2 regions of the Arthrobacter sp. 01T414 genome follow, and region 2 is predicted to be linked to the other one. Evidence: riboswitches for the same ligand, from Rfam matches in the RefSeq annotation. Region 2 holds a riboswitch; the other holds the start of a gene.
The links. A riboswitch is a leader RNA that binds a small molecule or an ion and turns the genes downstream of it on or off. The one in region 2 is predicted to bind cyclic di-AMP.
Positions count from the first base shown of each region.

Region 1: it holds a riboswitch for cyclic di-AMP, as region 2 does, so the genes downstream of both, AC1DK9_RS10505 (aggregation-promoting factor C-terminal-like domain-containing protein) here and AC1DK9_RS13950 (NlpC/P60 family protein) in region 2, are expected to answer to the same signal.

Region 1 covers NZ_JBFTQK010000004.1:92,959-100,346, reverse strand. The annotation lists gene AC1DK9_RS10535 (glycosyltransferase) at 1-445, shown strand, start outside; gene AC1DK9_RS10530 (DNA glycosylase AlkZ-like family protein) at 516-1,757, shown strand; gene AC1DK9_RS10525 (nucleoside deaminase) at 1,780-2,283, opposite strand; gene AC1DK9_RS10520 (phosphatase PAP2 family protein) at 2,382-3,209, shown strand; gene upp (uracil phosphoribosyltransferase) at 3,222-3,857, shown strand; gene AC1DK9_RS10510 (VOC family protein) at 3,938-4,315, shown strand; gene AC1DK9_RS10505 (aggregation-promoting factor C-terminal-like domain-containing protein) at 4,427-5,146, opposite strand; cyclic di-AMP (ydaO/yuaA leader) riboswitch at 5,145-5,330, opposite strand; gene AC1DK9_RS10500 (HAMP domain-containing sensor histidine kinase) at 5,550-7,031, opposite strand; gene AC1DK9_RS10495 (response regulator transcription factor) at 7,128-7,388, opposite strand, start outside.
Region 2 covers NZ_JBFTQK010000006.1:84,665-92,052, forward strand. The annotation lists gene AC1DK9_RS13930 (molybdopterin-binding protein) at 1-1,428, opposite strand, end outside; gene AC1DK9_RS13935 (DUF6457 domain-containing protein) at 1,425-1,712, opposite strand; gene mobA (molybdenum cofactor guanylyltransferase) at 1,696-2,433, opposite strand; gene AC1DK9_RS13945 (HNH endonuclease) at 2,495-2,995, opposite strand; gene AC1DK9_RS13950 (NlpC/P60 family protein) at 3,229-3,987, opposite strand; cyclic di-AMP (ydaO/yuaA leader) riboswitch at 4,251-4,409, opposite strand; gene AC1DK9_RS13955 (M23 family metallopeptidase) at 4,556-5,374, opposite strand; cyclic di-AMP (ydaO/yuaA leader) riboswitch at 5,379-5,620, opposite strand; gene AC1DK9_RS13960 (iron-dependent transcriptional repressor DtxR) at 5,742-6,434, opposite strand; gene serC (phosphoserine transaminase) at 6,783-7,388, shown strand, end outside.

The DNA of each region.
Region 1 (7,388 bases), on a different contig from region 2:
GGATGCGGAGTGGGCCGCCGCGGACCTCAGCCTGCTGATCTCCCGGGCCGAAACCTACGGCCTGGTGGTGACGGAATCGCTGGCCCGCGGTGTGCCGGTGATCGTTCGGCAAGGCACAGGCGCCGTAGAAGCGCTCGCCGCCGGCAGCCCCGCAGGCAAAGGACCCGCCGCCGCTGCGGACATCCCCGCGGCCGCGCCAGCGGCAGAGGCAGAGCCTGCGGCAGGGCCGGAAGCAACCGCGGTGCCGGGCGCCGCCGTCGAACTCGGTTCAGACCCCGCACCGCTCGCAGCGCTGCTCCGCCGCTGGCTCACCGACGTCACGCTCCGCACCGACTGGCGGTCCGCCGCATGGTCCTCGCGGGAGCTTCTGCCCGGCTGGGACGCCACGGCACGGTTCGTCCTCGCGATCCTCGGCGGGCCCGACCACCCAACTAACTCGCAGTAGTTGTCGTTTTGAGGGCCCATAACGACAACTATTGCGAGCTAGTTGGAGGCCTGAGGTGCAGAATGGCCCCATGACGACCGAGCCCAGCACTGTGCAACTGCCGCCCGCGGAGAGCCTCACCGCCGAACGGCTCCGCGCCTGGTCCTGGCACCGGCAGGGCCTGGACGGCTCGCTGGCCGGCTGCACCGCGGAACAGGTCTTCGCCCGGGGCGGCTGGGCACGGTCCGTGGGCGGGGCCAACCCGTACCTCACGCTCTTCGCCCGGGCGGGGATCCGGCGCGCACAGGTGGACGCCGACGTTCTGGCGCACCGCATCCTGGAGCTGCCCACGGCCCGCGGCTGCACCTACGTGTTGGGCGCCGACGACTTCGACTGGGCGCTGCGGCTGGGGCGCGACCCCGCCGAGGCCGGCTTCAAGGTGGTGGGCCGGCTGGGGGTGGACCGCGGAGAAATCGCGCTGCTCGAGGAACAGGTGCTGCACACCCTCACCGAAGCCGGCGTCCCGCTCGACCCGCGGCAGCTCAAGGACGAACTTGGCGATTCGGTGCGCAACCTCGGCGAGGAGGGCAAGAAGAAGGGCGCCGCCACCACGCTCCCCACCGCGCTCGGCATCCTGCAGGCGGACGGCCGGATCCGCCGCGTCCCCGCCAACGGCCGCCTCGACCAGCAGCGTTACGCCTACGAGCCATGGGGACTGCGGCCGAGCACGCTCAGCGACGAGGACATCCGCGCGGAGCTGATCCGCCGCTACCTCGGCTGGACCGGAGGGGCCAGCTTCAAACAATCCCAGTGGTTCAGCAGCTTCACGGTGGCGCAGAGCAAGGCAGCGTTCGCCGCCGTCGGCGCCGTCGAGGTTCCCACCGCCGCCGGGGGAGACCCGCTCTGGATGCTGCCCGACGACGTCGAACGCCTCGCCGCCTTCGAGGAACCGGCCGAAGAACAAATCCAGCTGCTCGCCGGAACGGACTCGCTGGTGCTGCTGCGCCGGAACGCGGGGGAGCTGCTGGCCGCGGAGGATCAGGACAAAAGGGCGCTGGGCTCGCTCGCGCTGCAGGCCGACCTGCCGGACCATCCGATTCTTGACCGCGGCCGGATCATCGGGCTCTGGCAGTACGACCCGGGCCGGGAGCGGATCGCCGCCTGGGGGTTCACCGCCCCCACGCCAGCGGTAACCCGCCGGATTGCCGAGGTGGAGGCCTGGATCAAGGAAGACCTGGGCGACTTCCGGGCCTTCAGCCTGGACTCGCCGGCGTCGCGGCAGAAGCGCATTGACGCGCTGCTGGCGTCAACGACCGCCACCGCCGAGCGGTAGTCAGTCCTCGGATCCGGCTGGGTCAGGTGCCGCGGTGTCCGGCGAAGAAATCGCGCAGCAACGCGCCGCATTCCTGCTCCCGGACGCCTGCGTAGACTTCCACCCAATGGTTGAGCCGGCGCTCGCGGAGGATATCGAAAACGGACCCGGCCGCCCCGGCCTTCTCATCCCAGGCGCCAAAGACCACCCGTGGAATCCGGGCCAGCACCACGGCACCGGCGCACATGGCGCACGGTTCCAGCGTCACCACCAGCGTGCAGTCCTCGAGCCGCCAGCCGTCGCCGGCCACGCCGTCGTCCGCGCTGCGTGCGCGCAGTTTGGCCGCGGCCTCCCGGATCGCCACCATTTCGGCGTGCGCCGTCGGGTCCCCGAGTGCCTCCCGCTCGTTTCGCCCGGTGCCGAGCACGGCGCCGTCCGGGCCGATCACGACGGCGCCGATCGGCACGTCCGCGGTGGCCAGCGCCCGGCGAGCCTCGGCGAGGGCCAGGCCCATCCATTCCGCATGGCGGGGCTCGGGGGTAGTCATGGCTCAATGATAGTTTCGACACTAAGCAAGCTGTGCACCCCTGCGGTGCACCGGGAAGTCGGGAGACGGCATTGAGCACGAAGACTGAGAGCTGGCTGATGCGGCGCTGGGGCAGGTGGGTGGTCCCGTACGCCGCACTGTGGGTCACCATGCTGATCGGCGGCATCGTCGTGGTCGCCTTGGCGCTCACCAGCGCGGAGGTCTATGACAATGTGGTCGACGACGCCGGCCTGGCGAACCTGGACAAGCCCACGCTTTCGTTCATGCAACAGCTGCGCAACCCGGGCCTGGACGCCTTCGTTACCGGGTTCACCAACATCGGCGGCGGCATCGGCATGCCGATCCTGGCCAGCATCCTCACGGCCACGCTGATCTGGGTCTCCCGGACCTGGCGGCCGCTGATCCTGATCGGCGGCGCCGCCGCGGTTTCCATTACCGCCACCTCGCTGGGCAAGAAGCTGATCGGCCGGGCCCGCCCCGACTTCGCGGACGCGGTGCCGCCCTACGAGACGTCGCCGTCGTTCCCCAGTGGCCACACCCTGAACTCAACTGTTGTGATCGGCCTGGTGGTTTACCTGGCCTGCCTGCAGGTGAAACGCACGCTTGCCCGCGTGGGTTTCATCACGGCGGGTGTGATCTTCGTCTTTGCGATGGGCATGAGCCGGGTGTTCCTGGGCCACCACTGGATGACCGACGTGATCTTCGGCTGGGCCCTGGGACTGGGCTGGGTGGGGATCGTGATTCTGGCCCACCGGCTGTTCCATGTGCTGCGGCACCGCGAACATACCGGCCCCGCCCCCACCTTCGATAACGAAGCGCACCTGCGCGACCGTGCCCCCGACAACATCGCGGACGTCGCCGCAGCCGACGCCGCCGCCGACGCCGATCAGAGTGGCTCTGCGGGGAGGTCCTCGACGTCCGGGTGATAGTTTTGACCCATGCGCACTCTCGTTGTGGACCACCCGCTGGTCGCCCATAAGCTCACCGTTCTGCGGGACAAGAACACCCCGTCCCCGGTCTTCCGCCAGCTCACCGAGGAGCTCGTCACGCTCCTGGCCTATGAGGCAACCCGCGACGTCCGCACCGAGCCGGTCACCATCGAGACCCCGGTCAGCACCACCATCGGCACGGCGTTCACCAAGCCCACCCCGCTGGTGGTCCCGATCCTCCGCGCCGGACTCGGCATGCTCGAAGGCATGACCAAGCTGGTCCCCACCGCCGAGGTCGGCTTCCTGGGCATGGCCCGGGACGAAGAAACCCTGGACATCATCACCTACGCCGAGCGCCTGCCCGAGGACCTCACGGACCGGCAGATCTTCGTCCTGGACCCGATGCTCGCCACCGGCGGAACCCTGCGCGAGGCGATCAAGTTCCTCTTCAAACGCGGCGCCTCGGACGTCACCTGCATCTGCCTGCTGGCCGCGCCGGAGGGCCTGGCCAAGCTGGAGGAAGAGCTCTCGGACGCGAACGTGACCATCGTGCTCGCCTCGATCGACGAGAAGCTCAACGAGAAGTCCTACATTGTGCCCGGCCTGGGCGACGCCGGCGACCGCCTGTACGGTATCGCGGGCTAAGCGACCGACTAGCCAGGCGACTGCCTCGGCGCCACCAGCCAAGGGTTCCGGCGGGACCTTTCCGGGACTAGCCTGTGGCCATGGACTGGAAACTTGAACTCATCTTCGTGCCCGTGTCTGATGTGGACCGGGCCAAGGACTTCTACGTGAACAAGGTGGGCTTCAACGCCGACTACGACGAGCGGCCCTCGGAGGGCATCCGGTTTGTCCAGCTGACGCCGCCGGGCTCCGGGTGCTCGATAGCGATCGGGGAGGGGCTCAACGAAGCCCCGCCCGGCACCGCGCCCAGCCTCCAGCTCGTGGTCGGCGACATCAAAGCCGCGCACAAGCAGCTCAAGGACAACGGCGTGGACGTCAGCGACATCGACGTCCAGGACTGGGGCCAGTTCGTCTACTTCGCCGACCCGGACGGCAATAAATGGGGTGTGCAGTACATCCCCGGCCGCCCGAACGGGTAGCCGCTCCGCCCCGCCGTCGTCTCCCTGCGGTGCAGCCCATGAAAAGGGCCCCGGATCCACTGGATCCGGGGCCTTCCTCATGCGGGCCTCAAGGCCCGTGGCTACGGCTGTTTAGTACCAGTTGTTCGCGTAGTGGAAGTTCAGGGCGCCACACGGAGAACCGTAGCGGTCCTTCACGTACTGCAGGCCCCAGTTGATCTGGGTCCGGTAGTTGGTCCGGTAGTCGGCGCCGGCGCTGGCCATTTTCTCGGCGGGCAGTGACTGGACCACACCGTAGGCGCCGCTGCTGGCGTTGGTGGCGGTGGTCTTCCAGTCGGACTCCCGGGTCCACAGCTTCATCAGGCACTGCATCTCGCTGGGAGCCCAGCCATGGGCGGGCAGCTGGGACGCGGCGTAGGCCTGCGCACCGGCGGGATCGTCGATCGCGACCGGCTTTGCGGGTGCCGCCGGGGTGGCGCGGGTCGGCTTAGGGGCCGGGGCAGCCGGGGCCTTGGCGGGCTTGATCTTGGAGGCCTGGGCCTCGACGCTCATCGGGGCGGACGACGCGGGCGCAATGCTGCCGACGCGCTCAAAGTCTAGGGTCTGCAGGGACGCGGCAGTGTCCTTGGCAGCTTCGGCGGTGTGGGCGGCAGAGCCGGACGCCTGGCCCGCGGCGCCTGCACCCAGCAGGACGGCGAACGCGGTGGCCACGACGGCGGCGCGCTTGCCATTGGTGCGGGCCCTCGACGAGGACACGGCCGAAGGGCGCTTTGCCGGCTCGGCACGGTGGCGTGCGGTGTCGGACGTGCGTTTAGCGCCCTCTGGGCGCGTGGGTTCCTTGATTTCAGTCATGTTCGCCTCTCAACGCCTACGGAGTTAGCTGTCGGGTTCGGATGCGAAATCCGGCCGCACGGAATCTCGACGTGTCGGCTTCACCCCTAGGGTGCATGGATGCAGAATGCCCGGGAACACTGGGTTCCCCGTCTCTGCCTGGTCCATGGGAATCCGGGAGCGGCAGAGTTTGGCGTCAGCCCGGATACGCGGCCAGATCGATGGCCGCACCCTAAAACGGTACCGGACTTTCACTCGGAAGTCACATTTAGGTAACGGCGGCCCGCCGCTGCGGTGTGGCGTCTTGCCTATTGGGCCGGGTGTTGGCGGCCCGTTTCGACGGTTCCCTGCCCGCACGACGCCGGTGAGCAGCGAGCGGGCAGGGAACCGTCGAAACGGGCAGGCAGGCTGCTACGTCAGGCGGCTACTCCACCGGGGACGCCGCGGGCAGCCGCACGGCGAACTCCGTCCGCCCCGGCCTGGACGTGACTTCGACCGTTCCGCCGTGGGCCTCGACAATCGATTGCACAATGGACAGGCCCAGGCCGCTGGTGCCTTCCGACGCCGCGGCCGCGGTCGCGACGGCTGAAGTGGCCGCCGACCCTGGGGCGGGACGGGCCGCTCGGCCGGCAGCGCCACCTGCGGACCGGTTGGTGCGGGCTGCGTCCGCCCGGGAGAAGCGGGCGAACACCCGGCCGAGGAATTCGGGGGCGATGCCGCCGCCGTTGTCCGTCACTGTGACCACGGCGCTGCCGTCCGCCGAGCGCCTCACGCCCGTGATCACGGTGGTTCCGGGGTCCGTGTGCTTGCGGGCATTGGACAGCAGGTTGGCGAGGACCTGGTGAAGCTGGGTTGCGTCCCCGCGCACCACCACGGGCTCGTCCGGGAGCTCCAGCTGCCAGGTGCGGTCCGGTGCCATGACTTTCTCGTCGCTGACGGTCTCGACGGCCAGCTGGGTGAGGTCGACGTCGATGAGTTTGAGCGGTTGCCCCTCGTCCAGGCGCGCCAGCAGCAGTAGGTCCTCCACCAGGGTGGTCATCCGTTCGGACTGGCTCTGGACGCGGGCCAGGGACTTCTCGCCGTCGGGCGTGAAGTGTTCGGTCATCCGCATCAGCTCCGTGTAGCCGCGGATGGCGGTGAGCGGGGTGCGGAGCTCATGCGAGGCGTCTGCGACGAACTGGCGCACCTTCATTTCGCTCTCCTGCCGCGCCTCGAGGGCGTTGGAGACGTTGTCCAGCATCTGGTTCAGCGCGTGGCCCACGCTGCCCACCTCCGTTCCCGGATGGGCCGCCGACGCCGGGACGCGCACCCCCAGCGCTACCTCACCGGCGTCCAAGGGGAGCCGGGAGACCTTGGTGGCAACCTCGGAGAGCTGCTCCAGCGGTTTCATGGTCCGTCGGATCAGGGCGGTGCCGGCGAGCCCGATCAGCACGAGGCCGCCCGCCGAGACGATGCCCAGGGTCCAGACGAGGGACGCCAGGGTGTTTTGTTTTTCTTCCAGCGGGAGGCCGGTGACAATGATGTCGCCGTACGGGGCGCGCACGGCGGTGAGCCGGTAGGCGCCGGCCGAGAGCGTCCGTTCCACCGGCACGCCGTCCGGGCGAAGCGCCAGCAGGGCGGCGTCGTCGGCGGCGGAAAGGCTCTGGCGGGTGGCGTCGTCGGCCAGGAAGCCGGGGTCGCTGACGGCGCCGTTGGAGATGCGGGCAGTGAGCGTTCCGATGCCCTGACCCCGGGCTTCGAGCAGGTCGGGGCGCCGGCCGGAGTCGTCGGTGGAGGGCCTGCCGAATTCGCTCGCACGGTGCGAGGCCTGGGCCAGCTGGGTGTCGAGCTGCCGGGTGAGGACCACATCCATGGAGACGTAGCTGAAAACTCCCACCGCACCGCAGATGGCGACGAGCAGCGCCATGGCGAGCAGGACCAGCCGTGTGCGTAGGTGCCAGGTGGAAGGGTTGCGCCAGTCGGGACCGGGGACTGGGGCCCCACGTGAGGGGGTGGGCACGGATCAGTCCGCCGGTTTCAGGACGTAACCGGCGCCGCGCACCGTGTGGATCATCGGAGCGCGGTTGGCGTCGATCTTCTTGCGCAGGTAGGAAATGTAGAGTTCCACGATGTTCGCCTGGCCGCCAAAGTCGTAGTCCCAGACCCGGTCCAGGATCTGGGCCTTGCTGATGACCCGCTTGGGGTTTTCCATCAGGTAGCGCAGCAGCTCGAACTGCGTAGCGGTCAGGTGCAGCTCCTCGCCGGCGCGGGTGACGTCGCGGGT
Region 2 (7,388 bases):
AGCCGGCTTCCTGGCGGCGCGCTTGGCGGCCGGTTTTGCGGCGGTCTTGGCGGCGGCCGGTTCCGGCAGGGCAGCTCCCCACGGCAAGGCGAACGCCGGCACCGGCTCCCCCAGCTGCACGCCGTGCGGCGGCACCACCAGGATGCCGTCGGCCGCCGCCAGACCGCGCATCATGCCCGGGCCGGTGTGCTGGGCCGGCGATGCCATGCCGTACACCATGCGGAACGGCATCAGCCGGGTGCGGCCGGGGTCGGGCTCGATCATGGTCCCGCACGGCACCTCGGTCACCGGAGGCGCCGTCCTGTGGCCCAGCGCTGCCAGCAGCGGGGCGCCGATCGTGGACAGCGCCATCATGGCCGCGAGCGGGTTGCCGGGCAACCCGATGACGAAGCGCCCGTCCGGCAGTTCTGCCAGGACCGCGGGGTGGCCTGGCCGCATCGCGATGCCGTCGATCAGCAACCTGCCGCCCAATTCCGCGACCGTCCGCCGCAGGTGGTCGGTGCCGGAACGTCCTGTGCCGCCGGTGGTGATGACGACGTCGGCCGGCAGCGTGTCCTCGGACTGTTCCGCGCCGTCCCCAAAGCCGGAGAGGGGGTCGTTGCCGGCCTCCGGCGCCTCGGTGTCCTCGAGTGCGGCGAGCCAGTCGGCGTCGCTGTCCCCGATCTTGGTCTCTCCCGCACAAATCCCGCCGAGCATTTCCACGACGGCGGCAAGTTGCGGGCCGAAGGTGTCCCGCACCTCTCCCGGCGCGGGTACACCGGTGCTGACGACTTCGGCGCCGGTGAACACCAGCCGGACGACGGCCTTGCCGAGGACCGGCAGGGCGTCGTGCCCGGCGAGGGCGGCCAGGGCGAGGTGTGCCGGGTTGAGCACGGCGCCCGCCTGGATCAGAAGTTCGCCGGCGGCCGCCTCCTCAGCGGCCTTGCGGATGTGGTCGCCATTGCGGGGTTCGCCGGGTTTGGCGCCGCCGCCGAGTTTGAGGACCGGAAGCCCGTCCTCGTCCGGGGCGATGACGCCGCTCTCGCTGCGGAGCACGGTCTTGGCACCCGGCGGAATCAGGCCGCCGGTGACAATCGGACTCGCCTGGTGCGGGGCCAACCGCTGGCCCGGTTCGGCGAGGATCCAGGGCCCGCTGCCGCTGACCGCCCAGCCGTCCATCGCGGAGGACGCGTAGTGCGGCATGTCGTGCAGGGCCGTCACATCCTCGGCCAGGGTCCTCCCCAGGGCGTGGCGCAGCGGCACAGGCGCTGAGGGGATGGGCGCGGCGCAGTCGAAGGCCAGTTGCCGGGCTTCCTGCCAACTGTGCGCCAGATGCCGGTGCGGTGCCTCCGGGGCATCGCTCGCATTGGTTCCGGCGTCGGTTTCGGCGTCCGCGGCTTCGGTTTCGGCGTCGGCGCCAGGGCTGCCGTGAGGGGGTTCCGGGGTCATGCCCCGGAGGCCTCGGCTGCGGCGTAGTCCTTGGCGAGTTTCCGGGCGACGCCCATGGCGGCCTGCATCGAGACATCGTCCGGCGCCTGCCCGGTTCCGGACGCCAGGCCGGCTGCAAAGCCGGCGATGAAAGTGGTCAGCGGCGCGGCGGGGCGGACGACCGAATGGGCCGCCACACCGGCCAGGCCCAGCACCTCGTTGATGTCGATCTCGACATCTTCGAGCTCAAGGGCCTGGAGCAGCGCACGGCACCAGTCTTCAAGCGTTTCATCCTGGCTCTTCACCGTTTGCCTCCAAAGTTAGGTTGGGCTGCAGCGCCCCGGACGGTCCCTGGCCGGGAGTCGACGCCCCCAAAGCGGCGGCGTCGTCCCAAGTATCCACGTCATCCGTGGAGCCGGGCGGAGCCGGAACCTCCCGCAGCTCAAGACTAGCAAGGAGGGAGAACACCGAGCCGCCCTCAAGCGCGTTCCGCCGGGCCGCGTCGGCGACGGCGCGTTCTAGCGCGGCCGTGCCATATAGCCCCACGAGTGGCTGCGTTCGGCCTTCCGCCGAGACGGCGACGACCCCGTCCCTGGGACCGGCCTCGTCACTGCCCGGCGCTCCGGCGGGCAAGTCGGCGGGGAAGTCGGCGGGCAAGTCGGCCGCGACGTCGAGCAGGGCGCGGACGGCGGCGGCGGCGCGGGGCATGTCGCAGGCCAGCACGAGGGTCAGTGGTGCCGGGCGCCCGGCACCGGGATCGCCCCTGTCTGCCGCGGCAGACAATGCGGAGAGGCCGGCCGCAATCGCGGCGGCGGGGCCGGCGAAGGGCGGTTCCTCCCGGCAGGCCAGCACGTCCGACGGAAGGCTACCGGCGGCGGGGCCGACGACGACTATCCGGCGGGCGCCCCGGGCAGCCTGCAGCGACCGCTCGAGCAGGGTGGCGCCGTCGACCGCCAGCAGGGCCTTGGGCACGCCGCCCAGCCTGGTCGACCGGCCTCCGGCGAGAACAATAGCGTCGAATTCCACCAACCCAGCCTAGCCCTACCGTCACCGGGTAGAGCCGGCCCGCGGCGTCGGCGGCCCTTTGTCAGTGCGCCTTTTCGGGGAGCAGGAACGGGTCCCAGGCGGGCGTCGGCTTTTCCAGTTCCTTGATCTGCCAGATCGTGCCCTTGGGTGGGCCCGGAACGAAGCCGAGCTTCCAGCCCATTTCGGCGGGGGTATGGTCCCCCTTGGCGTTGTTGCAGCGCAGGCAGGCTGCCACCAGGTTCTCCCACGAATCCGCGCCGCCCCGAGACTTGGGGTGGACATGGTCGATGGTGTGCGCCGCCTTGCCGCAGTACGCGCAGCGGTGGTTGTCCCGGCGCAGGACTCCCCTGCGGCTGACTGCCGTCAAGGTGTTGTAACGCGGCCTGATGTACCGGTTCAGCAGGATCACGGTTGGCCGGCCTAGGATATCCTGCGGTCCCACCACGGGATCGTCCCCTTCGGCCACCACGCTGGCCTTTCCGGTCAGTACAAGCACCAGCGCCCGGCGGAAGGTAACTACCGCCAGCGGTTCATATCCAGCATTCAGAACGAGAGTGCGCATCCGCATACCTCTTCACGGCCGCACCCGCCAGGGGCACGAGGGCCGGCTGCCCTGTGCATGGTCGGGCTATGGATCGACACCACAAGAGTAAACACCGGAGGCCCGGATTGCCGAATTTTTCTTTGACGGGACTCTCGGCTCGCGATGCGGTTGCCGGCTACGCATGACAAAGGACCCCTGCCGCAGGGGCAGGGGTCCTTCGCAAAGCTTCAGGCGTTAGAGGCGCCTAAGTCCTAGCCGCCGACGCGGATGAAGACCGGGCCGGAGCCGACGTTGACGCTGTACAGCGCGGTGGTGCCGCCGTTCCAGCCGCCGTGGACGGCCATGCCGTTGCCGACGTAGACGGCGATGTGGGCCATGCCCATGCCACCGTTCTGATAGTAGGCGAGGTCACCCGGCTGAGCCTCTGCGGCACTCACGGTGCGTCCCAGGGACAGGTAACCTGCCGGCCAGCCGTGGTAGTGGATGCCCACTGCGGCCAGGGCGTTGGTGGCCAGCATGGTGCAGTCCTGGGAGACACCGATCTGAGCGTAAGCAGCAGCAGCGATGGAGGCGCCCATGCCGCTGACGGCGGCGGGAGCCTTGGTGGCCAGCGATGCGGTGACCGCGGTGCCGGTGCCGGTGCCGGTAGCGGCGGTGCCGGCTTCCTGGACGTTGACGACGGGCTGGGCAGCCTCGGCGACCGGGGCAGGTGCGGTCTTTACAGCAGGCTTCTCGTAGGAGATCGCGATGCTGGAGGCCGCGGAGATCGTGGCCGGCGCGTTGGACTGTACTTCCATGGCCGAAGCGGAAGCCGATTCACGCTGAACGTTGGTGTCGGCAGCGTTGGCTGCGATACCGCTGGTCAGGACCAGGCCGGAGGCAGCAGCGATAACCGCGGCCTGGCGACCCATGCCACCGGCGTTGTCGCCGACGGCCTTAGCAATGACAGCCAGCGAGTTGGTCTTGGTGACCTCCGCGCGGTGGCGTGCAATGGTTGCACGAGTAGTCATCTAGTTCTCTCTTTCGTGATCCTTGGGTCCGCGCTGCATGCAGGCGGGACTGAGGACGCTCCGGCATCTTGGGGGTACGCCGGATCGCCCCGAAACGGGTTTCTTAGCGAAGGGTGTACTGCGAAGACGCGCCAAAAGCGGGAACTGCGTTGTGTGAACCAGTCCGGGCGCCGGCAAGGGCAAGGCGGAGCATGGAGTTCAGCGGGCTCAACTGAGCCTCGCCAGCGCGAGAACGCGCAGCATTGTGGCGTGAAGACACGAAAGTAGCCTCTCCCAATGCCTACGAGGTGAGCTGTCGGATTCGGATGGGAGTCACCCGGCCGCGCTGCTTCCTGGGAAGCTTTGCGACTTAACCCCTAGGTCTTCTTGCGAAGACCAAAATTGGTTCCCCCGCCCCTGCCAGACGATGTCATGCGAACGGACCTTGAGCGGTGGCAGAGTTAGGCAATCCACTCAAGAGCGCCAACTTCGGAGAAGTTGGCGTGCTTCATACGGTACAACAGTTGGGACTCAATGTCACATTCAGATCACGGCGTGTCACAGAAATGCGAGCTGTCCCTCGGCTTGGCTAAAGCCAGCCGAGCGGGTCAACAACTTCTCCATTGACCATCACCTCGAAGTGGAGGTGGCAACCGGTGGAGGCGCCGGTGGTCCCGCTCATCGCCACCACATCACCACGGGAGACCTGCTGGCCCACGTGGACATCGGACGACGACAAGTGGTTATACGTGGTCTCCAGGCCGTTGCCATGGTCGATCACGACCCGGTTGCCGCCCCCATAGGGGTGCCAGCCGGAGAAAGTTACGGTGCCGCTCGCAGCGGCATGCACGGGGGTGCCGCACTGGGCTGCGTAATCCTGCCCGCGGTGGAATTCCCCGAGGGCTCCCGTGATGGGACTGACCCGGTAGCCGAAAGGCGAGGCAGTGACCATGACGTCCAAGGGAGCCCCAAGGCTGCCCGCGGATGCCGCCCGGGTGATGCTGCCGACGGACTGGGCGCTCAGCAGCTGCTTGAGCTTGCTGTCCGGGTCACCCTTCGTGGTGACGGCCGTGCGGTTGAAATTGATTTCGGCAGCCGGGGCTTTGACCTCGGGCTGCGCCGCCGCGGAAACGGAACCGGACCGGGCGGGGTCTGAGGCCATTACCGGGCCGGTGGCAGGGACCGTCACTGTGAGGACCAGACCCGTGGCAGCCAAGGCTATGCCGGCCTTCTGCCCGACGCCGCTGACGGCGGCGAAGTCTGTCACCTGACGGAGCGGGCTGCGCCGGCCGCGGCGCTCATCGCGGCGCGCGTCACGCGGGCGCTCGTCAAGGAAGACGGCGGCCGGGCGCGGCTCCGGAGCGGGACCGGTCGCACGACGGCGGCCCCTGACGGTCTGGGTGGTCAAGAAGGGTTCCTCTCTGGATAGCCTGCGAAGTTAGCTGTCGGATTCGGGTCAGAGAGATCAAAGACCCGGTCCGCCGGTGCAGGCATCCAGGCACAGGGGCATCCAAGGATGCTCCCGATTGAGTTTGCCTGCCGCTAGCGGACTTCACCCCAAGGCTGCTGAATTAGGCAGCCGGTTGTGGTTCCCCCGCCTCTGCCAGAAGGTGAATCGCCTACTGATCCGCTGGCAGAGCTCGGCTTCGGATCAGATAACGCTTTAGTATCAGTGCTAGTCATCAACTATAGGGGATTAAGGCAGACGGTGATAATTCCGTGATCTCCCTTGTGGACAACTCCCCGGCTATTTCGGGGCAAGATGCGACGCCAGGTTACCCGAGGGTAACGAAGACGTGCGCGGCAACCTCGGGCGGCAGTTCGAGTGCCCCTTCAATGTCCGGCACCCGGACCGAAATGTACTCGCCCACGCGCTCCAGCGACACCCTGGCGCCGGGGCGGATTCCGCCCTCGTCCAGCTGGAGCAGCAGCTCCGGCTCAACCTGGATCGGCTCGGCCAAGCGGTTGACGGTGATCCGGGAATCCGCGCCGTACCCGGCCATCGCCTCCAGCAGGTTGACCACCCCGCCGCGTTCCGGCGTCGGGAGTCCGCCCAGTTCGGCGAGTCCGGGGATCGGGTTCCCGTAGGGGGAAACGGTCGGATGGTCCAGCATTTCGAAGATGCGGCGCTCGACCCGTTCGCTCATCACATGCTCCCAGCGGCACGCTTCCTCGTGGACGTAGGCCCAATCCAGTCCGATCACGTCGGCGAGCAGCCGCTCGGCCAGGCGGTGCTTGCGCATGACTTCGATGGCACGCTTGCGGCCCGTGTCGGTCAGTTCGAGGTGCCGGTCCCCGGAAACAACCACGAGGCCGTCCCGTTCCATCCGCCCGACGGTCTGGGAGACGGTGGGGCCGGAGTGGCGGAGGCGTTCGGCAATTCGGGCGCGGAGGGCGACGATGTTCTCTTCTTCAAGTTCCAGGATGGTCCGAAGATACATCTCAGTGGTATCGATCAGATCCGTCATTCAGCTCAGCTCCTCGAGCGCCGTCCTTGCGTCATTCCCACCGTACAGCGTGCGGGATGCGCCCCGGCGAGATCCGCCGTACGTCACCGCATAGCCTAGCCTATTTTGAATTTGTCCGAATAATCTGCCGGCCTTCGGGCTGACCCGTGCGGGCTGCCGCCCGCACCTTTGGCGGGCTCCCGCAGGGCACCCGCCGGACTCCCCCACCGGCGTCTCAATGACCGGACTGTGACGGCCGCAGTTCCCGCCCGGATGGCGCCGTCGGGCAGAATAAATAGCGGGTCCCGGCCACGCCCGGCAGGGCCCGTCCGAGCCACGCCACGCACCCAGCCGAAAATTGGAGCCACTGTGAGCGACACCAGCATCACTATCCCTGCGAACCTCCTGCCGAAGGACGGGCGGTTTGGCGCCGGCCCGTCGAAGGTCCGGCCCGAGCAGATGGCGGCCCTGTCCGCAGCGTCGGCGACGCTGCTGGGAACCTCGCACCGCCAGGCCCCGGTCAAGAACCTCGTGGGGTCGGTCCGTACCGGCCTCAGCGACTTCTTCCGCGCCCCCGACGGCTACGAGGTCATCCTCGGCGTCGGCGGTTCCACGGCGTTCTGGGACATCGCCAGCTTCGGCCTGGTGGAGAACAAAGCGCAGCACCTCTCCTTCGGCGAGTTCGGCTCCAAGTTCGCCGCCGCCACCAACAAGGCCCCGTTCCTAGCCGAGTCCTCGATCATCAAGTCCGAGCCGGGCACCCGTCCCGCGGCTCAAGCCGAGGCGGGCGTCGACGTGTACGCCTGGCCGCAGAACGAGACTTCCACCGGTGTCGCCGCACCGGTCCAGCGCGTGGCAGGGGCCGATGCAGGCTCCCTCGTCCTGGTGGACGCCACCTCCGCGGCCGGCGGCCTGGACGTGGACGTCACCGAAGCCGACGTCTACTACTTTGCCCCGCAGAAGAACTTCGCCTCC